4 regions of the Corynebacterium neomassiliense genome follow, and region 1 is predicted to be linked to each of the others. Evidence: riboswitches for the same ligand, from Rfam matches in the RefSeq annotation. Region 1 holds a riboswitch; each other region holds the start of a gene.
The links. A riboswitch is a leader RNA that binds a small molecule or an ion and turns the genes downstream of it on or off. The one in region 1 is predicted to bind thiamine pyrophosphate.
Positions count from the first base shown of each region.

Region 1 (7,560 bases):
ACTCTCGAGCTCGGGGGGAAGTCCCCCGCCTGGTTCGACGAGGACGCCCACCTCGACACCGCAGCGAGGCGTCTCGCCTGGGCGAAGTTCGTCAACGCCGGCCAGACGTGTGTCGCCCCGGACTATGTCATGACCACCCCGGACCGGGTCCCCGCCCTCGTCGCCGCACTGGAGAGGGCGGTGGAGGAACTGTGGGGAACCGACCCCTCGCACAGCGGCGATTACGGCCGGATCATCAACACCCGGCACTTCGACCGGTTGTCCGGCTGCCTGGACGAGATCGACGGGGAGGGGGCCGGGGAGGGTGCCGGGGCGTCCGGCACCGGACCGGAGGTGGCGTTCGGCGGGGTGCGTGACCGCGACAGTCTCTACATGTCGCCGACGGTGGTGACCTTCCCCACCGCCCGGTTTTCCGACGGGGACGCCGGGAGCACCCCCGCAGTCGGCACAGGTGCAGGGTGGGCCCTGTTGCGGGAGGAGATCTTCGGCCCGGTGCTTCCGGTCGTCCCGGTGGAGTCACGGGAACAGGCCGTGCAGCTGGTCAACAGCTGGGACAAGCCGTTGGCGCTCTACGTGTTCAGTGACGACCCCGACACCCACCGTTACTTCGACGAGGAGACCTCCTCCGGCGCGGTCGTGCACAATGCCGGCCTGATCCAGGTCGGCATCTGTTCGCTGCCGTTCGGTGGCGTCGGCGCCAGCGGAACCGGGGCGTACCACGGCGAGGATTCCTTCCGGACCTTCTCGCACATGAAGCCGGTGCTCACCAAGCCCCTTGTGCCCGACACATTTCCCCTGCTCTATCCGGGGACCCGTGAGCCTGTGCGGCGTCTCCTGGGGCTGCTGCAGCGCAGGGGCTAGATCAGGGTTCGGGACCGACGCCGGGATCCCTTTCTTCTGCAGTGTTGACGTGGAGGCCACTGACCTGTAGATTTGAACCCGGTTACAGTTTCTGAGTTGTTTTTCCCTTCCGGTGTCCGATCCGGTTTCGGAAGGAATCAAGTTCGCGGGAGTTGTCTACAGACACGAACTGATTCCCTACGGAACATTCGGTCAACCCGGTGAGCGGCAGTCGCCGCCCACTGACTTCAAAGAAGGAAAACGCATGATCAGCGGTACTGTCAAGTGGTTCAACGCCGAAAAGGGCTTCGGCTTCATCTCCCCGGACGACGGCTCGAGCGACGTCTTCGTCCACTACTCGGAGATCCAGGGCAACGGCTTCCGTAGCCTGGAAGAGAACCAGAAGGTCTCCTTCGAGACCGAAGCAGGGAACAAGGGACCGGCCGCCGTGTCCGTCACCATCCTCTAAGAGAATCCCTGACTGAGTGGAAACCCCGCCCCCGGAGAACATCCGGCGGCGGGGTTTCCCATGTCTCAGGTCAGGCCGGTACCGGCCCGTATCCGTGACCCGGTGCCGGCGGTCCGGTCAACCGCTCTTACTGCAGGTCACCGGAACTCGTTCTCGTCGCGCAACCTGGGCTCCACCCTCGCCTCCGGGGTGAAACCCGACTTGTCCCGGTAGAACTCCCGGATCCGGTCCATGTCCGACCCGACATCACCGGTGAGCGGGATCGTCGGCCCCAGACCTGTGGTCATCGTGTCGCGGTCGACGTAGCCGAGGGTGAGCGGCAGTCCCGTCTCGCGTGCGATCCGGTAGAACCCGGACTTCCAGTACTCGTGCGGTCCCCGGGTCCCGTCCGGCGTGATCACCAGACCGAACACCTCCCCCGAGCGCACCCTGGAAACCAGGTTGTCCACCAGACCGCCGGGGGATTCACGGTCCACCGGTATGCCTCCCAGCGCCCGCATGACCGGTCCCCGCCAGCCGCGGAAAAGACTGTCCTTGCCCAGCCAGAGGATCCGGAGACCCAGCTTCCACGCGATGCCGAGCATCAGGATGAAGTCCCAGTTGGAGGTGTGCGGGGCACCTATGAAGACGGAGGGACGCCCCGGCGCCGGTTCAGTGTCAAGTTTCCACCTGCTGAGCGTCCAGAATGCGGTGGCAATGCGGCGTCGTAGCATTCTTCGATGCTACATGCGTCCCTGTGCCCGGCGTCCCTGTGCCCGGCGTCCCTGTGCCCGGCGTCCTGTCTCCGTGTCCGGCGCCGGTCACCTGCCGCCCGCAGTCCGTTGGCGATCACCACCACTTCCGCGATCTCGTGGACCAGAACGACCGCGGCGAGTCCCAGCACCCCGGCCAGGGCGAGCGGGAACAGGATCACGATGATCGCCAGCGCCAGCACGATATTCCCGGTCATGATCCGCCGTCCCCGGCGGGCGTGCTCCAGTGCCTGCGGGAGCAGCCGGAGGTCACTGCCGGTGAAGGCGATGTCGGCAGATTCGATCGCGGCCGCGGAGCCTCCCGCTCCCATGGCGATGCCGACTGTGGCTCCGGCCAGAGCCGGCGCGTCGTTGATTCCGTCACCGACCATGGCGGTCGGCGCCTCTGCGGACAGTTCGGCCACGGCGTCCGCCTTGTCCTGCGGCAGCTGTCCGGCGTGCACCTCGGTGATCCCCGCTTCGTCTGCCAGGGCCCTGGCTGTCTGTTCGTTGTCTCCGGTGAGCATCACAGTGCGTATTCCGCGGGCGTGCAGCAGTCGGACAGTTTCGGCCGCCTCCGGCCGAAGCTCGTCGCGGACCCCGACAAGTCCCGTGACCCGCCCGTCGAGCTCGACCACGACCACGGTCATGCCGGCCCCTGCCATCGCCTCGGCGTCCCCGGCCATCTCACCCGAACCGAGCCAGCGCCCGTTTCCGACCCTCACCCGGGAGCCCCCGACCCTGCCCGTCAGGCCGAGCCCGGCGTTCTCGACGATGTCACCGGCGACCGGGATGTCCGGCCCTGCCGCGGCGGTGACCGCCGGGGCGAGCGGGTGGGTACTGTCGGCTTCCACCGCGGCGGCGAGACTGAGGACCTCCGCCGGGGAGAATCCTTCGACCGTACGGACATCGACGACCACGGGCCTGTTCCGCGTGAGGGTTCCGGTCTTGTCCAGCGCCACGGTCCGGACGGTACCGAACCTCTCGAAAGCCTCCCCGGAGGTGATGACCACCCCGAAGGTGGACGCCGCACCGACGGCACTGATCACCGTCACCGGCACGGCGATGGCCAGTGCACAGGGGGACGCCGCGACCAGGACCACCAGTGCTCTCTCGATCCAGATTCCGGGATCTCCGACCAGGGACCCCACCACCGCGACCAGAGCGGCGACGACCAGGACGAGCGGGACCAGAGGACGGGCGACGGTGTCCGCCAGGCGTGCCCTGCGACCTTTCCTGGCGTGGGCCTGCTGCACGAGATCCACGATCCTGGTCAGTGAATTGTCCCGGCCGTCCGCCGTCGCGCGGATCCGCAGGGTCGCCGGCCCGTTGACCACGCCGGCGGTGACCTCGTCACCGGGTCCGACACCCACCGGGACGGACTCCCCCGTCACCGCGGAGGTGTCGACGGCGGACCTTCCCGCGACCACGACACCGTCGGTGGCCACGCGGTCGCCCGCCGCGACGACGAGCACATCGTCGACGCGGACGTCCGCGGCCGGTACGGTCACCACGGTCCGCCCTCTGACGACACGGACCGTGTCCGGGACCAGTGCGAGCAGGGCCCGCAGTTTCTCCTTCGCACCACCCATCGCCCGGTCCTCGAGCGCCTCTGACAGGGAGAACAGGAAGGCCAGTGCTGCTGCTTCACCGACGTGCCCGAGGGCCACGGCACCTGCCGCGGCAATTGTCATCAGCAGTCCCACACCCAGGTGACCGTGCACCAGTCGGCGCAGTGCCCCGGGAACGAAGGTGGACGCCCCCGCCAGCAGGGCGATCCACTGCAGTACCTGGGACGCCACGGTGAGGTCCGTGTGGCCGAGAAGGTACCCGCAGACCAGCGCAACGGCACTGACCGCGGACGGCGCCAGGTCGGGGTCCCTCCACCACGCGGGCCGGTTGCCGTCAGGGGCAGGCGCCCCGGCGGTACCGGTGACGCCGGCAGTACCGGCACTACCGGCAGGGCCTCCGGTGTCCTTCTCTCCACCGCAGTCGTCTGCCCCGCAGCATTCCGCGCTCATGCCGGGGCCCCGTCCGAGGGGGTGCAGTCGGCGCAGCAGCCGGGCACGTCACACTCGTCGCTGAGGCATGCGGGCTCACCGTCGTCGACGGCGAGGACGACGTCGACGAGTGCGTTGAGGGCGGAGCTCAGGTGGGGATCAGCGATCTCGTACCGGGTCCGCCGTCCTTCCGGGACGGCGACGATGATCCCGCAACCGCGCAGGCAGGCGAGGTGGTTCGAGACATTGGTCCGCGTCAGGTCGAGGTCCCGTGAGAGCTGGGCCGGGTATCCGGGCTGTTCCAGCAGGCTCAGCAGGATCCGTGACCGCGTGGGGTCAGCCATGGCCCGTCCCAGACGGTTCATCACGTCCAGACGGGAAGAAATAGTCAGCATTCGCTGACTATACAGCGCATGCTGACCAATTGGCAACGGTCACTCCGGCCCGGAGACGTGGGGTCCGGAAGACGGACCGGGACGGCGGCCCCGCGGCGTCCTCCCCCGGTCTGCTGCCCGCACACGGCAGCGGCCTCTTCCTCCCCCGCCCCGTAGGTGTCACGGATATCCTGCGAGATCCGCATGGAGCAGAATTTCGGCCCGCACATCGAGCAGAAGCGGGCGTTCTTCGCAGGCTCCGCCGGAAGGGTCTCGTCATGGAACTCCCTGGCCGTGACCGGGTCCAGACCCAGCGCAAACTGGTCGTTCCAACGGAACTCGAACCGCGCCTTCGACAGGGCGTCATCGCGCACCCGCGCACCGGGGTGACCTTTGGCGATGTCCGCCGCGTGGGCGGCGATACGGTAGGTGATCACCCCGGTCTTCACGTCATCCCTGTCCGGCAGTCCCAGATGCTCCTTCGGGGTGACGTAGCAGAGCATGGCGGTGCCGTACCTGGCGATCTCCGTCGCACCGATCGCCGAGGTGATGTGGTCATAGCCCGGCGCGATGTCGGTGACCAGCGGCCCGAGAGTGTAGAACGGGGCGCCCTGGCACAGTCGCTGCTGCCGTTCGACATTCTCACGGACCATGTGGAGCGGGACATGACCGGGACCCTCCACCATCACCTGGACATCGTGGTCCCGGGCGCGCCCGGTGAGCTCGGCGAGAGTGTCAAGTTCGGCGAACTGGGCGGCGTCGTTGGCGTCCGCGGTAGACCCCGGGCGCAGCCCGTCGCCGAGGGAGAAGGTGACGTCGTAGGCGGCGAAGATCTCGCACAGTTCGTCGAAGTGCGTGTACAGGAAGTTCTCCCGTCGGTGGGCCAGACACCACCCCGCCATCACGGAACCTCCCCGGGAGACGATCCCGGTGACCCTGCCCGCGGTCAACGGCACGTACCGCGCCAGCACCCCGGCGTGGACGGTCATGTAGTCCACCCCCTGCTCGCACTGCTCGATGACCGTGTCCCGGTAGATTTCCCAGCTCAGTGCGGTGGCGTCCCCGCCGACCTTCTCCAACGCCTGGTACACCGGCACTGTACCCACCGGGATCGGGGAATTGCGCAGGATCCACTCCCTGGTGGTGTGGATGTCGTCACCGGTGGACAGGTCCATGAGCGTGTCCGCACCCCACCGGGCGGCCCACTCCAGCTTGGCGACCTCGTCACGGATCGAACTGGTCACCGCCGAGTTTCCGATGTTCGCGTTGACCTTCACCAGGAACGCGCGGCCGATGATCATCGGCTCCGACTCCGGATGGTTGACGTTGGCGGGGAGAACGGCCCGGCCGGCCGCCAGTTCGGAGCGGACCAGTTCGACGTCGCAGTTCTCGCGCAGCGCGACGAACCGCATCTCCGGGGTGATGATCCCCTGCCTGGCGTAGTGCATCTGTGTGACGGTGCGGCCCGGCCGCGCCCGGCGCGGCTCCGGGACCCGCCCCTTCCACTGCTGCGACGGAGAGCCCCGCCGCACCGCCGAACGCCCGTCGTCGCTGAGGCGGTGTCCCCGGCATTCATAGGTCTCCGTGTCCTGCCGCGCGCTGATCCATCCGGAACGCCACGGGTCGAGACCCTCCTCGGGTACGCTGCCGGGGCCCATGGTCCGGTAGACGCGGACGGGTTCATTCGGGGTGCCGTCCGGTGACGGGTCCAGGTGGATCTCCGTCACCGGGACGCGGATGCCGTGGTCGGCGTCCTCCACCAGTCCGGGACGGTGGGAGGGGTGCTGTTCCCTGCAGGGCACGTACCCGGTCTCCGCTCTCTCCCCCGGGTCCGTCGACTGCGGCGTGCCCGCCGGATCAGCGGCAGTGCCCTGCCTGTGGACATATGTGTCAGCCATGGCTGAGTTCCTCACTTCCTACGCCGGTGTCAACCGGATCAGGTTCTACGGTCCCGGACACGTCAGTCCGGTCTCAGCCCCTTTCCCGGGGCACCCGTGTGGTCACACAACGTGTAGCACGCAGGACTGTTGGAGAGCAAAATCACATCACCCCGGACAGGGTTTTCCCGCTGATCAGATACCTGGACCGTGCAGGTGGGAGGGCACTACCATGGCCCCATGACAGAACGCCCCAGCAAAAAACACCCCCGTTCCCTGTCTTTCGAGACGCAGAGCGTGCACGCCGGCAACTCGGTCGACCCCGGTACCGGGGCGATCCGTACACCACTGGTCCTGGCGAACTCCTACGCTCTGCCGGAGGACCCCTCGGAGGTGTCCTGGTCCGGTACCGAAGTCCCGCTGTACACCCGCAACTCCGGTGTCAACCAGATCGCCCTGCAGAAGAAGCTCGCGGTACTCGAGGGCGGGGAGGACGCCGTCGTCCTCGCCTCCGGTGTGGCGGCCCTGCACTCGGTGTTCTTCTCCTTCCTGCGCTCCGGCGACCACATCGTCGTCGCCGACGTGACCTATGAGGCCACCTGGCGGTTGTTCGCCGAGATCCTGCCACAGAAGTACGGGATCAGAGCCACGTTCGTCGACGCCTCCGACCTTTCCGCGGTGGAGGCGGCGGTCACCCCGGAGACAAAGCTCATCCATGTCGAGACGATCGGCAACCCGACCACGAAAGTCACCGACATCCGGGCGGTCGCGGACATCGCCCACCGCTCCGGTGCCCTGCTGAGCGTGGACTCCACCTTCACCCCGCCACCGTTGTACCGGCCGTTGGCCGACGGCGCGGACCTGGTGGTCCACTCGCTGACGAAGTACATCAACGGGCACGGGGACGCCATGGGCGGCGCCGTCATCGGTGCCCGGGAGCTGATCGACCGGATCAAGGCCGATGCGATGGTCGACGTCGGCGGCGTGATCTCGCCCACCAATGCGTGGCTGATCATGCGGGGTTCGGTCACCCTGCCGCTGCGGATCAGGCAGCATGTGGCCTCTGCCGCCCGGATCGCCGAGTTCCTGGAGGCCGATCCCCGCATCGCCTATGTCGCCTACCCGGGACTGGAGTCCCATCCGCAGCATGAGCTGGCGGAACGGCAGTTCGGGGGACGCGGTTACGGCGCCGTGCTGGCGTTCGCCCTCGACGGTGACCCGGACCTGCAGAACAGGTTCGTGGCGAACCTCGAGGTCATCACCAGTGCG
Region 1 is NZ_LR131106.1:1,894,869-1,902,428, forward strand. It holds gene E0E18_RS08305 (aldehyde dehydrogenase family protein) at 1-861, shown strand, start outside; gene E0E18_RS08310 (cold-shock protein) at 1,106-1,309, shown strand; gene E0E18_RS08315 (1-acyl-sn-glycerol-3-phosphate acyltransferase) at 1,447-2,022, opposite strand; gene E0E18_RS08320 (heavy metal translocating P-type ATPase) at 1,929-4,061, opposite strand; gene cmtR (Cd(II)/Pb(II)-sensing metalloregulatory transcriptional regulator CmtR) at 4,058-4,435, opposite strand; gene thiC (phosphomethylpyrimidine synthase ThiC) at 4,429-6,312, opposite strand; TPP riboswitch at 6,311-6,420, opposite strand; gene E0E18_RS08335 (trans-sulfuration enzyme family protein) at 6,532-7,560, shown strand, end outside.

Region 2 (7,560 bases), 1.5 Mb from region 1:
CCGGTGCACGGCGGCGAGGAAAGCCTCTGACCCCCTGTCCCCCAGGGTCTCCATCCGTTCCACGCTGAACACGGCGTCATAGCTGCCCGACCACTGCCGCGGAGACGGCACCGTCCCCCTCACCGTCTCCACACGCACGGCACCGCCGACTCCCGCGGCGTGGGCACGTGACCTGACGACTTCGGCATGGTCGGCGTCCGAGGTCAGCACGTCGGCACTGGCTCCGCGCCGGGCTGCCAGCACCGGCAGGGCGCCCCCGCTGCCGGGGAGCTCGAGAACCCGGTCCCCGGCCCCTACCCGGGCGACGTCCAGCATCAGGTTGATCCGGTTGACCTGGGCCGGATCGAGGTCTGCGCGGTCCACCTCCTCGGGGGCGTCCATCCAGGTCACCACCACCGGGGTCTGCCTGCCGTGCTGGGAGACCAGCCGCGTCGCGGAGGTCCTGGTGCCGGAGGCGAACAGTGCCGACCCCGTCGCCCGGGTGCCGCCCGCGTAGAGCTCGACGAGGGCGTCCGGGATCTCACCGTTGACGACGTGCCCGAAGTCACGTCTGCTCCTGCGTGACAGGAAACCCCCCAGACCGGTTTCGAGAGGGCGTGACATCAGTACCTGCAGTACCTCGGGGAGTGGTTCGGCGTCCCATTCCTCCGCCATGTACCCCTCGGCCAGTCCGAGCCACCCGTCGGCGACCATCCGGTCGAGCACGAGCCCGTCATGTACGAGGAACCTGGGGTGACCGTCGCCGGCCAGGGACACACCGTGTTCACGGGTGAGCTCTTCGAGACGTTCCCTGATACGGGCGGCCCGTGAGCCGAGCAACGGTGCCTCCGGCCGGCGCACGAGATCCGGCCACCGCTCGGGGTCGATGAAACCCTCGGACACCGGCAACTCCTTTCAGTGTCGGCACCACCGGGGGCACTGACGGGGTGATCTCTCGCACAACAGGGGTGGTTTCCCCCACCCCTTGACAGGGCGGGAGGCACCAAACGGACATCAGCGGACGTGGCCGGCTCCGGAGACGTACCCACGCCCTGAACACCTCAGAACAAACCACTACACTAGTCGCATAACAACCGAGGTTGCCGTCAGACCGGCCGGCAGGGGACGTGTACCGCGTCATCGGACCGCCCGGACAGGTGTGCAACCGACCAAGAATTCCGGGGACGTCCGGCCGCACCCCACACCGGCGCAGTCACCGTCCCCGAAAAGCGAGGAGACTGATTCCATGGCATCCACCCCGACCCGCCCCGCCGGCGGTCGCCACCACGTCGTCATAGTCGGAGCCGGTTTCGGCGGACTGTTCGCCGCCAAGAGGCTCGCGGACGCCGATGTCGACGTGACCATCATCGACCGCACCAACCACCACCTTTTCCAGCCGCTGCTCTACCAGGTGGCCACCGGCGTGCTGTCCTCGGGTGAGATCGCCCCGACCATCCGCCAGATCCTGCGGAAGCAGAAGAACACCCGGGTCGTCAAGGCCGAGGTCCGTGAGATCGACGTCGACGCACGGACCGTCACCGGTGACCTGGGCGGCCGTGAGGTCGTCCTCCAGTACGATTCGCTCATCCTCGCCGCCGGTGCCGGACAGTCCTACTTCGGCAACGACCACTTCGCGGAGTTCGCCCCGGGCATGAAGAGCATCGACGACGCACTCGAGATCCGGGCGCGGATCACCGGCGCCTTCGAGCGCGCGGAGATCACCACCGATCCCGAGGAGAAGCGTCGCCTGCTGACCTTCGTCATCGTCGGCGCCGGTCCGACCGGCGTGGAGCTCGCCGGCCAGGTCGCGGAAATGGCCCACCGGACCCTCCGCAACGAGTTCCGGGACATCGACACCGACTCTGCACGTATCCTCCTCGTCGACGGTTCGCCCCAGGTTCTGCCCCCCTTCGGCAAGAATCTCGGCAAGAAGGCCCAGAAGAAGCTGGAGAAGCTCGGTGTCGAGGTCGTCACCGACTCCCTGGTCACCAACGTCGACGCCGAGGGCGTGACGTGGAAGAGCATGAAGACCGAGAAGGAGACCACTGTCGGCTCCTACTGCAAGATCTGGTCCGCAGGTGTCGCCGCCAGCCCGCTGGGCAGGATGGTCACCGAGCAGATCGACGGGGTGGACGCCGACCGTGCAGGCCGCGTCCCCGTCGGTGACGACCTCACCATCGAAGGTCACAAGGAGATCTTCGTCGTCGGTGACATGATGAGCCACGACCGTCTGCCCGGTCTGGCCCAGGTCGCCATCCAGGGTGGCCAGTTCGTCGCTGACGTCATCCGCGGTGAGGTCGAGGAAGGCCGCACCTCCCGTCCCGCGTTCAGCTACCACGACAAGGGCACCATGGCCATCGTCTCGCGGTTCTACGCCGTGGTGAAGATCGGTGACCGGGAGATCACCGGCTTCCCGGGCTGGCTCATGTGGCTCGCCGTCCACATGATGTTCCTGGTCGGTTTCCGTAACCGTTTCGTCGCCGCCTACAGCTGGGGGCTGAACTCGCTGTCGCCCAACCGGTGGAACCTGGTGGCGACCCGCCAGCAGCTTCACGGCCGCAACATCCTGCGTCGGCTGCGCGAACTCGAGGACGAGCAGGGTATCCGTTCCGTCATGGTCCGCGACAACCTCAAGGTCGGGGAGGGCCGCGACATCCGGCCCACCACCGACTGACATTCCCTGCCCGGCGGTGCCCGTGACCGTCTGAGCTGCCCCGGTGCCGTGGTCGTCCCCGACGACCACGGCACCGGTTTTTCTGCCGTGCCGGGAACGCGACCGTCCGGTGGGGGGAGCCGGTCCGGACGGCGTGAGTGTCCGCCGCCGGTGGAGGCCCTGCAGGGTAGGATGGTCCACCGTGACACGGGGTGCGTCGCCCATGACGCTGAGATCACACCCGTCGAACCTGCTCTAGTTCGTACTAGCGAAGGGAATGTCAGATGACATCTTCACGCCCGGTCCTCCCCCTGCAGGGTTCCGTCCCCAGGGTCCTGTCTGTCGCAGGCACCGACCCCACCGGCGGTGCGGGTGTACAGGCGGACATCAAGGCCATCTGCGAAGCGGGTGGCTTCGCGATGACGGTGGTCACCGCCCTGGTGGCGCAGAACACCCACGGGGTACGCAGCATCCACACCCCCGACACCGGCTTCCTCACCGACCAGCTGGACGCCGTCTTCGACGACGTCCGTGTGGACGCGGTGAAGGTGGGGATGCTCGGCACCGCGGAGATCACCCGTACGGTCACCGACTACCTGCGTGCCCACCCCGTCCCGGTGCTCGTCGTCGATCCTGTGATGGTGGCCACCAGTGGTGACCGTCTGCTCACCCCGGACGGGGAGAAGGCTCTTGTCGGACTGTGCCGCCTCGCGGACGTGATCACACCGAATCTCGCCGAGCTCGCGGTGCTGTCAGGGACCGGGCAGGCCACGACGCTTCCGGAGGCCGTGGACCAGGGACGCCACCTCGCCGCTGAACTCGGTACCACCGTGATAGTCAAGGGCGGACATCTGACAGGCGGTGGAGCGGACAACGCCGTCGTCTTCCCTGACGGTGAAGTCCACACTGTCCCGGTGGCACGCATCGCCACCCACAACACCCACGGCACCGGATGTTCCCTGTCCTCCGCCCTGACCACCCGCCTCGCCGCCGGAGAGTCCGTGGCAGCCGCACTGTCCTGGGCGACCCGGTGGCTGACCGAGGCGATCCGCTACGCCGACGACCTGCATGTCGGCACCGGAAACGGCCCTGTCGACCACACCCACCGGTCGCGCCGGCTCGCCGCCGCCGCAGACACCACCCCCTGGCACCATGTCCCGGATATGCCGGCAGCCCTGGAAAAGCCCGGGGATCTGTTGTCCGGCCAGTTCGACGGTGCAGGCACCACCCGGAAACCCCCGCGTATTCCGGCTGCAGGTCCGTGGACGGCGGCCCTGTGGAACGCGTCGGCGCACATCCACAGGTCCGTCACGGACCTTCCCTTCATCACCGATCTCGGCAGCGGGACGCTGGACCGGGACGACTTCTCCTTCTACCTGGCGCAGGACGCCGTCTACCTGTCCCTGTACTCCCCCGCCCTGGCTTCATTGGCGGCGTCCGCCCCGGACCAGGAGTCCGCACTGTTCTGGGTGAAGGGCGCGGCGGAGTGTCTCGAGGAAGAGGCCGAACTGCACCGCAACTGGAACGGGGACAGCGCCCCCGCCCTGCCCTCTCCCGTGACCGGGGCGTACACCTCGCATCTCATGCGGTGTGTCAGGACCCGTGACCATGTCGTCGGCGCCGCCGCAGTGCTGCCCTGCTACTGGTTGTACGCCGAGGTCGGGCTGGAACTCGCGGCCAACTCACCTGCGGACAACCCTTATTCGGCATGGCTGGAGACCTACTCCGGCAGCGACTTCACCGACAGCGTCCGACAGGCTGTGGCACTGGTGGAGAAGGCGTTCGAGGACGCCGGTCCCGCAGCGCGGGCCGAGGCTGCCGTCGCCTACCTCGACGCCTCCAGGTGGGAACTGGAGTTCTTCGACCAGGCTTCCCGCCGACACTGAACGTCGCAGCAGTCCCCCCCCGGGGGCTGTCAGCCACCCCCGGACACGGTTCACCCCCGCATCTGACTCACCCGGGCTCGGTGTCCTCCCACCACCCGGTCTCACCTGCGCGGTGCGACGACAGTCCGCAGCTCCGTGGTCGCCAGCAGTTTCCCGCTCGTGGCGTTGACATGGTCGATCCTCCACAACTGGCTCGTCCGGCCGGTGTGTACCGCGTGCGCGGTCGAACGGATGACGTCTCCGGGGACAGAGGGCCGCAGGAAATTCGTGGAGTTGGTCACACCCATGACGGAGGAGTGTCCCCCCGCAGCGATGAATCCGGCGAAAGACCCCGCTGATTCCCCGAGACTGGCGTAGACCCCTCCGTTGGTGATCCCCCAGGGCTGGACGTGGTCCCGGGTGACCGTGAGCTCGAGCACCATCTCCGGCAGGAAGGAGATGTAGCGGACGCCGAGGGTGGAGTCCAGTCCCCCGACCCTGCCACCGAGAATCACGGCCAGCTCGGCGGTCTCCGCCTCCGTGAGCCCACCGGACTTCACCTTCGCCAGCAGTCCGGTCATTCTGGTCAGGGCGTCCTTCGTACCGTCCTGCACTGTGGCGTCCTGCACTGTGGCGTCCTGCACTGTGGCGTCCTGTGCCTGCCCGGTCTGTCCCGGCTGTGCGGCGTCCCCGTTGAATCCTGTCATGGTCGACTACTCCTTGCTCCTCTGGCCGTCTGTCTGTCGCGGTCTGTCTGTCGCGGTCTGTCTGTCGCCGCCGGAAACCTCGCCGGCTGACCTGTGCACCGTCCTTCATGCACCGTGCAGCGCCGGTGACTGCCGGTGACTGCCGGTGACTGCCCGGTGACTGCCGGTGACTGCGAATGGTCGACGGTGCAGTCCCTGGTGAGTCTAGACACCCCGGCGCCGTGGCGGGCGGGTTCGCGGGTGCGGGCGCTACTATGGGTCACCATGACAGTTTCCTCCGCACAGATCGGTGTCGTGGGCCTGGCAGTGATGGGCTCGAACATCGCCCGGAACTTCGCCAACCACGGGTACACCGTCGCCGTCTACAACCGCACCACCGCAAAGACGGACGCCTTCATGGCCGAGTTCGGGTCCACCGGTTCCTTCCTTCCCGCGGCGACGGTCGAGGAGTTCGTCGCCTCCCTGGAGCGTCCCCGCCGCGCCCTGATCATGGTGCAGGCGGGTGCCGCCACGGACGCTGTGATCAACCAGCTCGCCGACGCCATGGAGCCCGGCGACATCATCATCGACGGCGGTAACGCCCTGTACACGGACACCATCCGGCGCGAGGCGGAGATGGCCGCACGCAACCTCCACTTCGTCGGCGCAGGTATCTCCGGCGGGGAGGAGGGTGCTCTCAACGGACCCGCCATCATGCCCGGTGGCCCCGAGGAATCCTACCGTTCCCTCGGCCCGCTGCTGGAGGACATCTCCGCCAAGGTCGACGGGACCCCCTGCTGCACCCACATCGGTCCGGACGGTGCGGGCCATTTCGTGAAGATGGTCCACAACGGTATCGAGTACGCCGACATGCAGGTCATCGGTGAGGCCTACCACCTGCTCCGCTACGCCGCAGGTATCGAACCCGCCGAGATTGCAGCGATCTTCCGCACCTGGAACGCCGGTGACCTCGACTCCTACCTCATCGAGATTACCGCGGAGGTCCTCTCCCAGGTGGACGCCGTGACCGGGAAGCCGCTCATCGACGTCATCGTCGACTCCGCCGGCCAGAAGGGTACCGGACGGTGGACGGTCAAGGCCGCCCTCGATCTCGGCATCCCCACCACCGGAATCGGTGAGGCGGTCTTCGCACGTGCCCTCTCCGGTGCCCGTGACCAGCGTGAGGCCACGACCGGCAACCTGCCGTCGGGTCAGTTGAGCACCCTCGCCGAGCTCGGCGTGTCCAGGGACGATTTCGTCGAAGATGTCCGCCGGGCCCTCTACGCCTCGAAACTGGTGGCCTACGCCCAGGGGTTCGACGAGATCCGTGCCGGATCCGACGAACACAACTGGAACGTCGATCCCCGCGATCTCGCCACCATCTGGCGCGGTGGATGCATCATCCGGGCCAAGTTCCTCAACAGGATCGTCGACGCATACAACGCCGATCCCGATGTCCGTTCCCTGCTCCTCGACCCCTACTTCAAGGGCGAGGTCTCGGGGCTCGTGGACTCGTGGCGACGCGTCATTGTCGTGGCCACCCGGCTCGGACTTCCGGTGCCCGTGTTCGCCTCGTCCCTGTCCTACTATGATTCGCTGCGTGCCGAGCGTCTGCCCGCCGCACTGATCCAGGGCCAGCGGGACTTCTTCGGAGCCCACACCTACCGCCGCACCGACCGCGCCGGGCAGTTCCACACCTTGTGGTCCGGCGACCGTAGCGAGGTTGAAGCGTAAGTGGAATCCTCCTCCGACAGACGTTCCTCCTCCAGCCACCGGCGTCGCCGAGTGGTCAGGGGAAGCCGCGCCACCGGCAGCGGTGCCGGTTCCGACTCCGGTGACAGACGTACCCGTAGCCAGGGCGGCAACTCATCCCGGGCAGGTCAGGGTTCCCGACAGGACTCCCCGACCGGACAGTCCGGCACCACAGGTCAGGGCGGTCACGCCGGGCGACGCCCCGGGCGTGACAGGCGCCCGGACAAGGTCGACCTTCAGGGCAGGCCGGTACGCGACGGCGCAGGACGCAGGTCCCGAAGCCCAGGCGGCTCCCGACGCCGACGCGGTCAGACCGACCGCCGGGGACCCGGCGGCAACGGCTCCGGTCAGGAACCGCGCGCGAACGGGGTCTCCCGGGCCCGCGAGACGCCCCGGGCAACCCCCCGGGCCACGACTCCCCACGCCAGCGCCCGGACCACGGCGTCCTCCCCCCTCAACCTGCCTTCCTCCCCCGCCTCCGGGGTGGACACCTCGGTCCGTTTCGCCGACATGGCTCTCCCCGAACCCGTCGTCAGGGAACTGGGGGCACAGGGGCTCGTCCATCCTTTCCCGATCCAGGCTGCGGCAATCCCCGACGGACTGGCGGGACGGGACGTCCTGGGTC
Region 2 is NZ_LR131106.1:356,006-363,565, reverse strand. It holds gene E0E18_RS01620 (class I SAM-dependent methyltransferase) at 1-882, opposite strand, end outside; gene E0E18_RS01615 (NAD(P)/FAD-dependent oxidoreductase) at 1,226-2,653, shown strand; TPP riboswitch at 2,831-2,927, shown strand; gene E0E18_RS01610 (bifunctional hydroxymethylpyrimidine kinase/phosphomethylpyrimidine kinase) at 2,917-4,518, shown strand; gene E0E18_RS01605 (PaaI family thioesterase) at 4,620-5,204, opposite strand; gene gndA (NADP-dependent phosphogluconate dehydrogenase) at 5,469-6,917, shown strand; gene E0E18_RS01590 (DEAD/DEAH box helicase) at 7,446-7,560, shown strand, end outside.
Region 2: it holds a riboswitch for thiamine pyrophosphate, as region 1 does, so the genes downstream of both, E0E18_RS01610 (bifunctional hydroxymethylpyrimidine kinase/phosphomethylpyrimidine kinase) here and thiC (phosphomethylpyrimidine synthase ThiC) in region 1, are expected to answer to the same signal.

Region 3 (7,560 bases), 830 kb from region 1:
GGGATGCTATCCGATTCCGAGCTTGGAGGTGCAGGCGGGCCATGCTCCCCAGCCCTGGGACGCCTGGACCTTCTCAGCCACAGCGATCTGCTGCTCCCGGGTGGCCATGTGCGCTTCGGGGGCGTACGCGGTTCCACCGTAGGCAGCCCAGGTGGACGGGGTGAACTGCAGTCCGCCGGAGAAGCCGTTGCCGGTGTTGGTGGCCCAGTTCCCGCCCGCCTCGCACTGGGCCAGGCTGTCCCAGACTGAACCACCGGCGACGGACGGGGCGGAGGCCGAGGACGCCACGGGCGCGACGCGGGTACCGCGACGGACGACCCGCTCGGAAGCCGGGGTGATCTCCTCACTCCTGAGGACATCCCGGGCCGTCTCGACACCGTTGAGCTTCTGGATTCTGACGGTGACCCGGGCGGAGCCGACGGTGCCCTCGGAGATGACCTGTTCGGTGCCCTGGTCGAGCTCCGGGTCCTCCTCGACCCTCACGGCAGGTTCGACCGGCTGTTCCTCGGTGACCTCTTCGGAGGTGAACCGGGATACGTCGATGTGCATTCCCTCGGTCACCGGAGTGTCCGCGGACGGGGTGACAACGTCGTCCTTGCCGAGCGGGGTTCCCCTCATCTCGAGAACGTCGGCCACGGTGCGGGCGGCCATGGTGAGGCGGGCGGGAGCCTCCCAGGGATTGCCGTCGTTGAGGGTGAAGCTCTTCGGGGAGGTGATGGTCAGTTCCATGCCGTCGAGCGGAATTCCTGACGCTCCGGCGGTGGTCGCCGTTCCGGAATAGCCGAGCTCGTTGAGCAGGTCGGAGACTGTGGTGGAGGTTGTCGCGACGGTCTTAGACTGGCCGTCGACGACAAGGGCGACCTGCCGTGCGGAGCGGACGGTGACACGCGAGCCGTCGGAGACGGACTCCCCGAGCCCGGGGGTGATGAGGTCTGCGTCGGAGTACCGGACCTTCTCGGAGTCCAGGATCTCCCGGACGTCACCGGAGACGGTGCTGGCCTTGATGATCCGGCCGTTGACGTCGAGGGTGACATCCTTGTGGTTGGTGGCGACGACGGCACCGCCGACCACGAGGGTGGCGAGCATACCGCCGGTGGCGACGCGCAACGGGACGGAACTGGTGTGGTTGATGCGGTGCAGCGTCGACTTGTTCTTCGGGGACACTCGGTGATCTTCCTCCGTCGGTGATGTTGGACTCAGATCACGATACGGTAACAATCCCGATCCGGCAAAGTTTTCGGACGTGTTTTTCCGATTTCTGAAGCGCAGGTCACACCAGGTCGTACAGTTCCCGGGCGTTGGACGTCACCTGCGCCCCGAGCGCCTCAGGAGTCACATTTCTCACCTCGGCGACACATCTGGCGGTGTAGCCGACGTACGCCGGTTCGTTACGCGCACCCCTGAACGGTTCGGGTGTCATGAACGGTGCATCGGTCTCCACGAGCAGGCGGTCGTCCGGACAGTACGCCGCCACCTCCCGCAGTTCACTGTTTCTCCGGAAGGTCACGTTGCCGCTGAAGCTGAGCCAGCAGCCACGGTCCAGCGCCCGCCGTGCCATGTCCAGCGGAGAGGAGAAGCAGTGCAGCATGACCTTCAGGCCTTCCGGAGCATCGGAGAGCACGTCCATGAGTTCTCTGTCAGCCTCCCGGTTGTGGACCATCAGCGGCCGGCCGCTCTGCACCGCCAGATCCATGTGCCAGCGCAGTGCCTCCACCTGCACGTCCAGAGGTGCGGTGCGCTCCGGTTCATGCCGGATCCAGTACGTGTCCAGTCCCGTCTCCCCCACCGCGACACACCGCGGGTCCGACACCAGCTCCCTCAGCTTCTCCTGCACTCCGTCAGTGAAAAGCTCCCGGGCCCGGGTCGGGTGGATCGCGCAGGCGGCGAAGACCCTGTCATCTGAGTGTGCCGCCTCCAGTGCGAGGACCGATTCCGCCAGGTCGTCGCCGACCGTGCACACCTGCCCGACGCCGACCGCCGACGCCCTGTCCATGAATTCCCTGACCTGCGCCGCCGTCACCGCACCGCAGGACGCCAGGTGCGTGTGCGCGTCAAAGAGCTCGGGAAGCGGCTGAGGAGGGACCGGGGAAGGACGCTTCTTCGACATGCGGCCCAGACTACCGGGGCGGCCTCCCCGTCCCCCGGGTGTGTCCCCCGTGCCCGGGGTCCCGGTCCGCATGCCCGTCGAAGAACTGCAGCTCCAGGTCCACTGTGCGGGCGAAGAACTCTCTGGCACTGCGGGCGTCCTCCGGTGTCCGGTCACCGACACGGTCCATCTCCGAGCGCAGGAAAGCGACCAGTTCATGGAAGTCCGGGTAGTCGTGCAGCCGTACCCATTCCGCGTGGACGGGCCTGGCAGGGTATCCGTCCGGACCGGTCCCGTACGCGCGGTTCTCCGGGCGCGTCGCCCAGTCGAGGTACAGCCATTCGCACACCAGGATCACCGCGATGACGGCCGGGTAGCTGCCTGAGGCCGCGGCGTCCGCGAAGAGCTGCCTGAATCCGGTGGTGGCCTCCGTGTCCGGGACACCGTCACCGTCCGCGGAACCTGCAGAGTACCCTGCCGAGTTCTCTGCCCAGCTCTCTGCCGAACTCTCTGCCGAGCTCTCTGAGAGCTCCTCGACCGCCTCCCGGAAGTACGTGTCCTCGTCCCCCGCGACCTCCCCGATGAAACGGGCGAAACGGTGACGGGACGGGTAGTTGTCCGCCGTGGCTACTGCCGCGCCGATCAGGGCCATGAACCCGTCAGCGAAACGGTAGTCCTGGACAAGATAGGCGGCCAGGTCCCGGTCCGGCAGTGTTCCGGCGAACAGGGAGGTCACGAACGGATGGGTGACCGCGGTCTCCCAGGTAGTTCGGTTCTCCGCCCTCAGTACGTCGCTGAACCTGGTGCCTCCCCCGACACCGCTGCCCGGCCTGTCCGGTTCCGGTGTGGCGGCCCGCCCGGCCGACGTGTCTTCTGCAGCATGAACTGGTCTGTGATCTGCCATGACAATTCCTCCGCGGGTGTGAACCCGGTCAGGTTCGACGGGTCTCATCTCAGCCCGGGCCTGTCCCGGACACCCCGTGTCACCGGTCGAGGATACCGTCATGCCGGTGGCACCCGGGCCCGGGGCACCCCCGCCGTCCCCTACCCCTTCAGCGTCACCGGTGCGGTCACCGGCGACTACCCCGGTCGGCCCGGTCTACTTGTCGGTGTCCTGCTCAGGGGCCCCTTCAGCGACCTCTTCCGCGGTCTCGTCGGGGCTGATGCGCGCCCACTCCGGGCCTGTGACCCCCAGCTCGGGGTCGAGGCGGGTGAACAGCGGGACCGGCTTCACCAGTGGTGTACCCGGGGTGAGGTCCGTGCGTGCCCAGGTGGCCTGCTGGTCGGTGTAGTCACCCATGATCACCGGGTAGGCGCGTCCTGCCTCGGGCAGTCCGACCCCCACAGGGGTGAGAGGTGAATCGTCGGTGACCTCGACCACCTTCGGCTGCGCCGCCCAGACCCCGGTACCGCCCAGGGTCTCGAAGACCTGCTGTGCGGAGAAGGGGAGGTAGGGGGTGAGCAGTGTATTGGCGTCAGCGATAACCTGAAGGGCCGTGTACAGGACCGTGGCCAGCCGCTCGCGACTGTCGTCATCCTTCGCCAGCTTCCAGGGCTCCTGCGCGGCAAGGTAGCCGTTGGCCCGGCCTACTATGCGCATGGCCTCGGCAATGCCCGCCTTGAACCGCGAATGGGCGATGTTGTCGCCGACCACGTCGAAGGCCGCTGCCGCGTCGTCGAGCAGGTCGCGGTCCGCGTCAGTGAACTCGCCCGGGGTCGGGATCTCCCCGAAGTTCTTCACCGCCATCGACACGGTACGGCTGACCAGGTTGCCCCACTCGTTTGCCAGCTCGGTGTTCACCCTGCGGACGAACTCGTCCCAGGTGAAGTCGGTGTCCATGTTCTCCGGCCCGGCGACGGCGATGAAATAGCGCAGCGCGTCCGGTCCGAACTCCCGGAGGAAGTCACGGACGTAGATCACCACTCCCTTGGAGGAGGAGAACTTCGACCCCGACATGGTCAGGAACTCGGAGGAGACGACTTCGGTGGGGAGGTTGAGCACCCCCAGTTCACCGGGCTCGCCGCCCTTGTCACCCTTGCCCGCATATCCGAGCAGCTCGGCAGGCCAGATCTGGGAGTGGAAGGTGATGTTGTCCTTGCCCATGAAGTAGTAGGACAGGGCCTCGGGATCGCTCCACCACTTCTTCCACGCCTCCGGGTCTCCGGTGCGCCACGCCCACTCGATCGAAGCGGACAGGTAGCCGACGACGGCGTCGAACCACACGTACAACTTCTTGGCACTGTTGTCCTGCCAGCCCTCGATCGGCACCGGCACTCCCCAGTCAATGTCTCGGCTCATCGCCCGGGGACGCATGTCCTTGAGCAGGTTGAGGGAGAACTTCAGGACGTTGGGACGCCAACCTGTCCTCGTCTTCAGCCACTCTTCCAGGGCTCCGGCGAACGCCGGAAGGTCCAGCATGAAGTGCTCGGTCTCCACAAATTCCGGGGTCGCACCGTCGATCTTGGAGCGCGGGTCGATCAGGTCCACCGGGTCAAGCTGGTTACCGCAGTTGTCGCACTGGTCCCCGCGGGCGTCGGGTGCCCCGCAGATCGGACAGGTTCCCTCGATGAAACGGTCGGGAAGGGTCCTGCCGGTGCGGGGGTCGATCGCCCCGGTGGTGGTCTGCCTGACCATGTACCCGTTGTCGTTCAGCCCGCGGAACAGTTCCTGGACGACCGCGTAGTGGTTCCTGGTCGTCGTCCTGGTGAACAGGTCGTAGGACAGGCCCAGTCCGGCGAGATCCTCGACGATGATGCGGTTATACCGGTCTGCCAGCTCCTGGACCGGCACTCCTTCCTTCTCCGCCTGCACCAGCAGGGGCGTCCCGTGCTCGTCGGTGCCTGAGACCATCAGCACGTCACTGCCACGCATCCGCTGGTAGCGGGCGAACACGTCCGAGGGGACGCCGAAGCCTGCGACGTGTCCGATGTGGCGGGGTCCGTTGGCGTACGGCCAGGCGACGGAGGTGAGGACATGTTTCGACATGCTCCCCAGCATAAGACATCACCTCCGGGCGGCCAGCACCGCCTCATAGAGTTCCCGCCGGGACGCCCCGTGCCCGGCGGCCACCTCCCGGCAGGCATCCTTCAGCCGCATCCCGGACGCCACCTTCTGTTCCACGACCGTCACCAGTGAGGCAGGGTCCACGGGTCCCCGTTCCGGTGCCCCGGAGATCACGACGGTGATCTCCCCCCGCACCCCGGGCCCATGACCGTCGGAGGCGGCGTCGTCGACGGCGGCGACGCGGCCCGCCAGCTCACCGAGGGGGGCGCGGAGGACTTCCTCGTGGGTTTTCGTCAGTTCCCGGCACACGGCCGCCTCCCGGTCCGCCCCGAGGATCTCCACGGCGACATCCAGGGTCTTCCTCAGCCGGTGCGGCGACTCGAAGAACGCCACAGCCCGACGTTCGTCGCGGAGGGTCTCCAGCCACCGGCGGCGGTCACCGTCACGTCGCGGTGCAAATCCGTCGAACGCGAAGTGCCCCACCCCGACGCCCGACAGGGCCAGGGCGGTGGGCACCGCGGACGGGCCGGGCAGACACGTCACCGGTACACCCGCCTCCTGCGCCGCCCGGACCAGCGGAAAACCGGGGTCCGAGACGGCCGGCATTCCCGCGTCGGTGACCACCAGGACCCTCGCTCCTGACGCCGCGGCGGTGACGAGGCCTGCGGCACGGTCGGATTCGTTGTGGTCGAAGTTGGACACCATCCGGCCCGTGATCTCCACACCCAGGGCGTCCGCCAGAGCACGGGTACGCCGGGTGTCCTCCGCTGCGACGATGTCCGCACTGCCCAGTGCGTCGATGAGGCGGACCGAGGCGTCCAGTGCCGTCCCCAGGGGGGTGGCGGCCAGAATCACGCCCCCGTGGGGACAGGGCCGGTCGACGGCGGCACGCAGCCCCAGGGACCCCGCAGGTGAGGACGCCGTGATCCCGGCGGACGCGGCAGGTCCGGTGGGTCCGGCAGGTCCGGTGGGCGCAGGGCTCTCAGAGTGCTCAGAAGGTTCGGTCGGCTCGGCGGGCACGGCAGGTTCCATAACTGCCGACTCTATCCTGCCCACTCGTGCTCTCCCCTGCCCTGCCCAGTTCTGCCCTGCCCAGTCCTGCCCTGCCCAGTCCTGCCCTGTCGCGTCCTGTCCTTCTGACCCTGCCCTTCCCTGACGCGATACTATGACGCCCTGTGAAGCAATCTGCCACCGTAGCCCACCGGCCGGGCACCGGAACGACCCGGCGGGCCTCCCCTTTCCGGGGCGCCGCCCTCCGGGCCGTCACCCGCTGGAACATCATCCTGTGCGTCCTGGCCCTGCTCGGAGCAGTCACGCGACTGACGGAGCTGGGCTACCCCACAGATGACGGCACACCCGTCTTCGACGAGAAGCACTACGTCCCGCAGGCATGGCAGATTCTGCGGGGCGCCGACAATCCCGTCGTCGGAGGTATCGAGGACAACCCGGCCTATGGACTGGTCGTCCACCCCCCGCTGGCCAAGCAGCTCGAGGCACTGGGCATGGCGGTCTTCGGAGACACCGCATTCGGATGGCGCGTCGTCGCCGCTCTGCTGGGCATCGGAGTGATCCTGCTCACGGCGTCCACAGCGCGGCGTATCGCCCGCTCCACGGGTCACGGGGACTGGGTCGGACTGTCGGCGGGGCTGATCGCCCTGTGCGACGGCATCCTGTTCGTCACCGGACGCTCTGCGATGCTCGACCAGTTCCAGACCTTCTTCGTCATTCTCGCCGCCTATCTGCTGGTCCGGGACCACGAACAGATGGAGGGCCTGTTCCGACGGGTCTTCACCGAAGGCCGCGTCTCCGACAGTCCCCTGGGCCCACGCGCCGGGTACCGGTGGTGGCGTTTCGCTGCAGGGGTCTCACTGGGGTGCGCGCTGGCCGTGAAGTGGTCCGGCCTGTACTACATGGCATTCTTCGGCCTCGCCGTTGTCGGGGTCGACTGGTGGAGACGCCGCCGTTTCGGGGTGCAGCGTCCACTGGCGGGTGTGTTCGCCCTGGACTGTGTACCGGCCTTCGCCTCCCTTGTCCTGCTGCCCGCAGTGGTCTACGTGCTGGACTGGCGTGCCTGGTTCGCCTCCGAGACCGGTGTCTTCCGCCACGAGGCGGAGTCCGGTAATGAGCGCATCGCGTCCTGGGGCCTCGGATGGCTGCCCGACTCCTGGCTGAACTTCATCTACTACCACGTGTCCGTGCTGGACTTCCACGAGGAACTCACCAACTCCAACGGTCACCACCACCCGTGGGAGTCGAAACCCTGGGACTGGTTGGCCAGTACCCGCGGGCTCCTGTACTTCAGTGAGACAGACACCGGCGGGATGAAACATGTCGTGCTGCTGACCGGCACCCCGGCGGTGTGGTTCCTCGCTGTACCGGTGATGCTGTGGGGACTGTGGTCCCTCCTGCGCCGCCGTGACATGCGGTGGCTGGTTCCGGTGGTGGGATATCTGGCGGGCTTCCTGCCCTG
Region 3 is NZ_LR131106.1:1,063,713-1,071,272, forward strand. It holds gene E0E18_RS04675 (resuscitation-promoting factor) at 7-1,164, opposite strand; gene E0E18_RS04680 (TatD family hydrolase) at 1,271-2,107, opposite strand; gene E0E18_RS04685 (TenA family protein) at 2,118-2,990, opposite strand; TPP riboswitch at 2,978-3,077, opposite strand; gene metG (methionine--tRNA ligase) at 3,186-5,072, opposite strand; gene rsmI (16S rRNA (cytidine(1402)-2'-O)-methyltransferase) at 5,091-6,122, opposite strand; gene E0E18_RS04700 (dolichyl-phosphate-mannose--protein mannosyltransferase) at 6,266-7,560, shown strand, end outside.
Region 3: it holds a riboswitch for thiamine pyrophosphate, as region 1 does, so the genes downstream of both, E0E18_RS04685 (TenA family protein) here and thiC (phosphomethylpyrimidine synthase ThiC) in region 1, are expected to answer to the same signal.

Region 4 (7,560 bases), 1.8 Mb from region 1:
TTCGGGCTGGTCGGCAGGGGTGGGACGGGGCGTCCCAGCAGATGGTCGGCAGCATCGGACCATTGTGCTATTTGTACTAGTTGTACTAGCCTTGAATCATGCTGATCGTCATCGACCACTCGGACCCGGCGCCGTTGTACCGCCAGATCGTCCGGCAGGTCACCGACCAGGTCACGACAGGTCAACTCTCCCCCGGCGACCGTCTGCCCCCGGCCGGCGAACTGGCCTCCTCCCTCGACCTCAACCGCAACACGGTGCTGCAGGCCTACCGCGCCCTGCGCGATGACGGGGTCATCGAACTCCGCCGGGGGCGCGGCGCCGTCGTCCTCGACCCCGCGCCAGGCCCCGACCTGGTCGATGCCGCCGTCACCGACCTCGTCCTCGCCGCCCGCAGGACCGGAGCATCCCTGTCCCAGATCACCCGCATGCTCACCGAGAAAGGCCTCTCATGACCACCACATTGACCGACTCCCCGGACAGCAGTGAGATTCTCCGCGCCCAGCGCCGCTACCTCCTCAGGACGACAGTTTCTCTGGCGCTGATCATCGTCGCCGGATTCGCCTGGACCGTGCTCCTGCTGGGAGATGTACCGGACACCGTCGCGACGCACTTCTCCGGTAGTGGCGAGGCCGACAGCACGTCCTCTCCGTGGTCGCTGATCACCGTGGCCACCGCGTCCGCCGTCCTCACGCTGGCGACGTTCGCCGCGTTCACCCGTGGTGGTGCCACCGTCGGCAACGCAGCTCGGTTCACGACAGGTCTGATGGCCTGGACCGTCTCTCTTCTGATGGTCCTCCAGGTACGGATAATCATGGATCAGCGTGGAATCGATGACCCTGCCGAAGCCTCCCTCAGCAGCACCACACTGGTCTGGACGATTGTCCTGCCACTGGTCATCGCACTGGGGCTGGCTCTGCTGGTCCGTCCCGTCCCTCGCACCGCCCCGGGTCCCGACGACGCCACCTCCGTACCTGACCTCGGAGTGCCCACCACCGCATCAGTCGTCTGGTTCCGCACCGAGTCCATGAGCCCGTGGGTCCAGGCCTTCCTGTACGCGGTCACCGGAGTGTCGATCCTGGCGTGCGTCCTCTCCGGAATTCCCCTGTGGTCGATGCTGGTCCTCATCACCCTCATCGCGCTGGCCATGCTCACCAGTTGCACCTGGCGGCTGCGCATCGATAGCCGTGGCTTCAGCTACCGCAGTGCCCTGGGCATCCCGAACAAGCAGATTCCCCTCGATGAGATCTCCCACGCCGAGGCAGTCACAATCAACCCCATGGAGTGGGGTGGCTGGGGCTGGCGCCACAACGGGAACGGCACCGGTCTCATCACCTCCGGTGGTCCAGGAGTCCGGATCACCCGCACCAACCGTCGGGTCGTCGACGTCACCTGTTCAGACGCCGACCGCGCACTGTCCACCCTGAAGCACTACGGCGTCCCGGTCCGGGGAATCACTCAACCGCGGTAGCCGGCCTGTCCCCCATCACTGTCGCCAGTAGTGCCGGGAGGCGGAAGTCAGGTACCTGATTTCCGCGTCCCGGTACTACTGGCAGCGAGGGGAAGGCCGCGGTTCCTGCAGGGTCGGACGGGCAGCAGGCACCCGGCGCGACCCCTGCAGCGCTCACCACCCCAGCGTCGCCTTGAGCTCCACCGCCGCGGCCCGCGGATCGGCGGCCTCAGTCAGCGGACGCACCCCCACGGCGCGCACCGGGTGCCCCCCCGCCCCCGCCCCGGCCGCCGCCTGCACCTCCGGCAGTGTCTGCGCATTCACCCCGCCGATCGTGAACCACACCTTGTCCCGCTGCCACTGGTCCGGGGCCGAAGCCAGCATCTGCGCGGTCTCCGTCACCAGTGACAGCCCCGTCGCCGCCCGCCCCGGCTTCGTCGGGGTCTCCCAGAGCGGCCCGGTGCAGAAGTAGTCGAGCTCGGCGTCCTCCATCGCGGCGCGTGCCTGCGGCAGCGAGTGGGTGGACAGTCCCACCACCACGTCCGGGCCCAGGAGCGACCGCACCTGTGCGATAGTCAGATCGTCCTGGCCGACATGGAAGACATCCGCCCCCACCAGGGCGGCGATGTCCGCCCGATCATTGACCGCGAACATCTTCCCGTGTTCCTCCGCCACCGAAGCCAGGACCTCCAGGGCGGCGATCTCGTCGCAGGTGTCGATGGACTTGTCGCGCAGCTGCACGATGTCCACACCCCCGTCGTAGGCGGCATGCAGGAAGTCCCTCAGATCGCCTCGCCCCGCCCTCGCCGGGGTGCACAGGTACAACGACGCGGACCGCAGCTGGTCGAGGCGTCGGGAACGCAGGTCACGGTCGGGGGTGGCGCTGAATCGGGAGAGGCTCATGTGGTGGAATAGTAGCCGTAGGCGAACTACGGGAGCCCCTGCAGGGGCTGAGAGGACCGGAGCACCGGTCGACCGTCCACACCTGACGCGGATCATGCCGCCGGAGGAAAGGAAGCTGATGGACACATCCACGGGACCGGACACCGTCATCGTGGGAGCCGGGGTCGCCGGTCTCACCGCCGCCTGGAACCTGCACAAGGCAGGCCAGGCGGTCACGGTCGTGGACCCTGAACCCGGTATGGGCGCCAGCCGCGCCGCCGCGGGCATGATCGCCGCGGTGAGCGAGGTGATGTACCAGCACACGACGATGCGCACCCTGATGACCACGTCGGCCGCCATGTACCCCCCGCTCGTCGCGGAACTCACCGACCTGCTCGGGCACGATGTCGGCTTCCGGGACACCCCCACCCTCGACATCGGTGCACACCCTGGTGACAGGGACTATTTCTCCGACCTCGCCGAAGTCCAGCGGGCCGCCGGAATGACAGTGGAGCGCATCACCACCCGCCAGGCCAGGAGCCTGGAACCGGCACTGTCACCGACGATATCGGGGGCGTTCCTCGTCTCCGGGGACCACCAGATCAACCCCCGCCGCCTGGTCCCCTCGCTCATCGAGGCGTTGGAGACGTCCGCCGCCGCCGGGGGGCCGCCGTTCATCCTCCTGAGACGGCGGGCAGTCGAGGTGCTGCGCGCCGGTGAGGACGCCACCGGCGCTGTCACCGGGGTGCGCCTCGACGACGGTACCGTCATCACCGCCGGGACCACGTTGCTGTGCCCGGGCGTGTCCCTCGCCACGGTCGGAGGACTGCCGGAGGCCGACTGTGTGAAACTCCGGCCGGTGCACGGGGACATTCTCCGTGCCCGGTTGCGTCCGGGGCGTCCTCCCCTGCTGGAACGTACGGTACGGGGCATGGTCGACGGACGACCCGTCTACCTGGTCCCTCGCACCGACGGTGAGATCGTCATCGGAGCGACCGAGCGAGAGGACAGTTTCGACGGGGTCGTCCTCGAAGGCGCCTACCAGCTGCTGCGGGACGCACAGGTCCTCGTCCCCGGGGCAGCTGACCTCGAACTCACCGAAATCCTCGCCAGGGCACGCCCTGGCACCCCGGACGACCTGCCCTACATCGGCCGCCTCGACGGCGTCGACGGTCTGGTCATCTCCACCGGGTACTCACGCCACGGGATCCTGCTCGCCCCGCTCGGCGGCCACCTCGCCGCAGGCCTGGTACTCGGAACCGCACCGACTGAACAGGACGCCGGAATACTCGCCGCCACCGACCCCCGGAGAACTGCAGACCCTGCAGTTGTGGACTCTGCATCCGGGGACCCGTCGAACGGACACCGGACACCCCGGGAAAGGACAGCACCATGACCGCCCTGACCATCTCCGTCAACGGCCACGACCGCCGGTGGGCCGACGGAACCACTGTCGCCGACATCGTCGCCGACATCACCGGGCACGACCCGGAATCCGACCAGCTGGGCGTCGCCGTCGCCGTCGACGCTGCCGTCGTACCACGCAGCCGCTGGTCCACCACCGTGCCGGCGGCCGGCGCGGAAGTCGAGATCATCACCGCCATGCAGGGAGGCTAGACAGCCACATGTCACTGACCATCGGAACCACCACCCTCGAATCCAGACTCATCATGGGTACCGGGGGTGCGACGTCGATGACCGTACTCGAGGACGCCCTCGTCGCCTCCGGCACCGAGCTCACCACCGTCGCACTCCGACGGTTCAACCCCACCACCGGAACCTCACTGTTCGGCCTGCTCAACAAGCTGGGGATCGATGTCCTGCCGAACACCGCCGGCTGCTACACGGCACGGGACGCGTTGCTCACCGCCCGGCTGGGCCGTGAGGCCCTCGGCACTGACCGGGTGAAACTCGAGATCCTCTCCGACGACCGCACCCTCCTGCCCGACGTCATCGAACTGGTGGACGCCACCGAGCAGCTCACCGCGGACGGGTTCGAGGTGTACGCCTACACCTCCGACGATCCGGCCGTCGCCCGCTCACTGGAATCGGCCGGAGCAGTGGCGGTCATGCCGCTGGGAGCTCCGATCGGTACCGGGCTGGGCATTCTCAACCCCCACAACATCGAACTCATCTGTGCACGTGCGAACGTGCCCGTCATCCTCGACGCGGGAGTGGGCACCGCCTCGGACGCCGCGCTGGCCATGGAACTCGGCTGCGACGGTGTGCTGCTCGCCAGCGCCGTCACCCGCGCACAGGATCCCGCATCGATGGCCACCGCGATGAAACTCGCGGTGGAGGCCGGACGCCTGGCCCGCAACGCCGGCAGAATCCCGAGACGGTCATGGGCCGACGGCGCCCTGGCGTCCTCTCCCATGGACGGCCGCATCGACACCGGGAGCGGCAGGGAGGACGAGGCACTGTGAACCCGAAGTCCCTGCCGTTCGCACCGTTGGTCGACCCTGCCCCCGAGCTCACCCGGGACGAGCTCGTCCGGTACGCCCGTCACCTCACCCTCACCCAGATCGGTCCCGAGGGACAGCGTCGTCTGAAGAATGCGCGGGTGCTCGTCACCGGGGCCGGGGGTCTGGGATCCCCTGCCCTGCTCTACCTGGCCGCCGCCGGGGTGGGGACGATAGGGGTCATCGACGACGACACGGTCGACGTGTCGAACCTGCAACGTCAGGTCGTCCACGGCACCCCGGACATCGGCCGAGCCAAAGTGGAGTCCGCCGCGGACGCCGTCGCACGGGTCAACCCCCGCGTCACCGTGGAACAGCACCACACCCGACTGACCGCAGACAACGCCGTGGACATCATCGGGGCCTACGACCTGGTCATGGACGGGGCGGACAACTTCGCGACCCGCTACGTCGTCTCGGACGCCTGCACACTCACCGACACCCCGTGCGTGTGGGGTTCGATCCTCAGGTTCGACGGCAGGCTGTCTGTGTTCTGGAACGGTCCTGACCATGACGGCATCAGCTACCGGGACCTGCACCCCGACACTCCTGCTCCCGGTGAGGTACCCAGCTGCGCCGCCGGCGGGGTCGTCGGCTCGCTGCCGGGGACGGTGGGTGCACTGATGGTCACGGAGGCGGTGAAGCTGGTCACCGGAACCGGCACGCCGCTCTACGGACGACTGCTCATCCACGACGGACTCGCAATGACCTTCCGCGAGCTGAAGATCCTCCCCGACCCTGCGGCGCCCCCTGTCACCGCCGTGGACGACGGCACTGCCGCAGTCTGCGCGGCCGCGCCGCATCCGACCGTACGCCCGGCAGAACTGGGAGAGGTGCTGGACACCGGAGCTGCCCTCGTCGACGTCCGGGAACCCTGGGAGCGCGACATCGTCAGTATTCCCGGTGCCGTGGCCGTCCCCCTGGCTGACCTGATGAAACGGGGTGTCGACGCCCTTCCTGACCGGGCGCGTGGCAGGGACGTGGTGTTCTACTGCAAGTCCGGAGGCCGGTCCGGGCAGGCCATGGACGCAACGGCACCCTACTTCGCCGCAAGGGAGGAGAACGCCTCCCACCTTGACGGGGGAATTCTCGCCTGGGTCCACGACCTCCACCCGGAGCTTCCGACGTACTGAGGTTGCCGCCCAGTCACCGCCGCACAGTCACCGCCGCCCAGTCACTGCCGCACAGTCACTGTCTGAGCGTCCCTGCCCGCCCTCCAGCGGGTCATGGCCCGCCTGCTGACGAGGAGTCCGAGGACGCCGACGACCCACACCGCCCCCACGGCGACGAACCAGGCGTACCTGAAATCATCCCAGGTGTAGTCTCCGCTGTCGGAGGAGGCGTCGAGAATGAAACCGACCGCCTGGGACGCGACCATCGCGGCGACGAACCCCCCCATGTTCGACAGTCCCGTCGCAGTGGCGGTGAACCGCCGGTCAATTTCCTCACGGACAGTGTCGAAACCGAAGTTCGCCACCGGGCCCATGGCGGGCAGGATGATGTTCATCGCGATCACCGCGGCGAACCCTCGGGGGGCGTCGGGAAGAAAGAACACGACCCAGCTCAGTGCCACGACAACAGTGGCCCCCAGCGCGACGAAGGGCCGTCGCCGACCTGAGCGGGCGGAGATGATCCCCGCCAGCGGGCCGACCAGCACACTGACCACCATGTTGATCACCAGCACCGCAGAGGCCTGGGCGTCCGACAGTCCCATGCCGAGGGTCATGAGCGGCTTACCCCACAGCAGAGTGAAGACGATCTGGCTCATGAGGGTGAAGTGGATGAAGAAGCCGAGCCAGCAGGCGGGCTGGCGCAACACGAACGAGAGCACTCCCGCGATGCCGGGACCGTTGCCGTCCCGCCTCCCCGTCTCCGCCGCCGAAGTAACGGACCCGTCCCGCTGCGTCGGGGTGTCACGTACCGCCACCCGGACCAGGACAGCGACAAGGACGCTGGTGGCGCCCAGGCTCACGAACGAGACCTCCCAGCCGTGGGCGTGGAGCAGAGCGGTGAACGGCACCGCCGAGATGAACTGACCGATGTAGCCGAGGCTTCCGGTGAGCTGGGTGAACAGAGGCGTCCGTCGCATGGGTATCCACGCCGGAAGGATCCGCATCACGGACAGGAATGCGGTGGCGTCGGCGGAACCGATGATCACCCGGGCGAGAATCGCCACCGGGTAGGACCCGGTGGCGCCCAGAAGGACCTGACCGACGCCCATCATCAGCGCGCCGACGACGAGCATCCGGCGTGGCCCCAGTCGGTCGATGAGCATGCCGGTGGGTATCTGGGCGAGGGCGTAGACGCCCACCTGCACCGAGGAGAAGACCGCCAGCCGGGACGCCGAGATGCCGAAGTGGTCCATGGCCTCCACACCGGCGACCCCGAGTGAGGTGCGTCCTGTGATCGCCAGGATGTAGGCGAGGATGCCCGCAGACCAGACGGTCAGGGCCCGACCGGTCAGGCGGTCGTTCGGTGTTGCGGCGGATGCGGATACTTGCACGTGTAGCCAGCTTAGACCCGGGACAACCGCATCGCCTCCCGGGGACGGAAGGAATGGAAATCACCCGCCCCACGGTGGTGTCGGAACCCGGTCCCGGGCCAGGGGCGGATACCATCAGGGTCCGTGACCCGACTCAGATCCGATTCCCGGCCCGGCGCTTCGGCGGACGCGGACGCCCCGGTACACCACCGACGCCCGGTGCTCTGGCTGGCGTGGGTGTTCGCGCACGCGATCCCTCTGGTGTGGATCGACCGCTTCGACACGTC
Region 4 is NZ_LR131106.1:98,241-105,800, reverse strand. It holds gene E0E18_RS00510 (GntR family transcriptional regulator) at 99-452, shown strand; gene E0E18_RS00505 (DUF1648 domain-containing protein) at 449-1,468, shown strand; gene thiE (thiamine phosphate synthase) at 1,622-2,350, opposite strand; TPP riboswitch at 2,369-2,476, shown strand; gene thiO (glycine oxidase ThiO) at 2,469-3,725, shown strand; gene thiS (sulfur carrier protein ThiS) at 3,722-3,946, shown strand; gene E0E18_RS00485 (thiazole synthase) at 3,955-4,755, shown strand; gene moeB (molybdopterin-synthase adenylyltransferase MoeB) at 4,752-5,924, shown strand; gene E0E18_RS00475 (MFS transporter) at 5,966-7,294, opposite strand; gene E0E18_RS00470 (hypothetical protein) at 7,418-7,560, shown strand, end outside.
Region 4: it holds a riboswitch for thiamine pyrophosphate, as region 1 does, so the genes downstream of both, thiO (glycine oxidase ThiO) here and thiC (phosphomethylpyrimidine synthase ThiC) in region 1, are expected to answer to the same signal.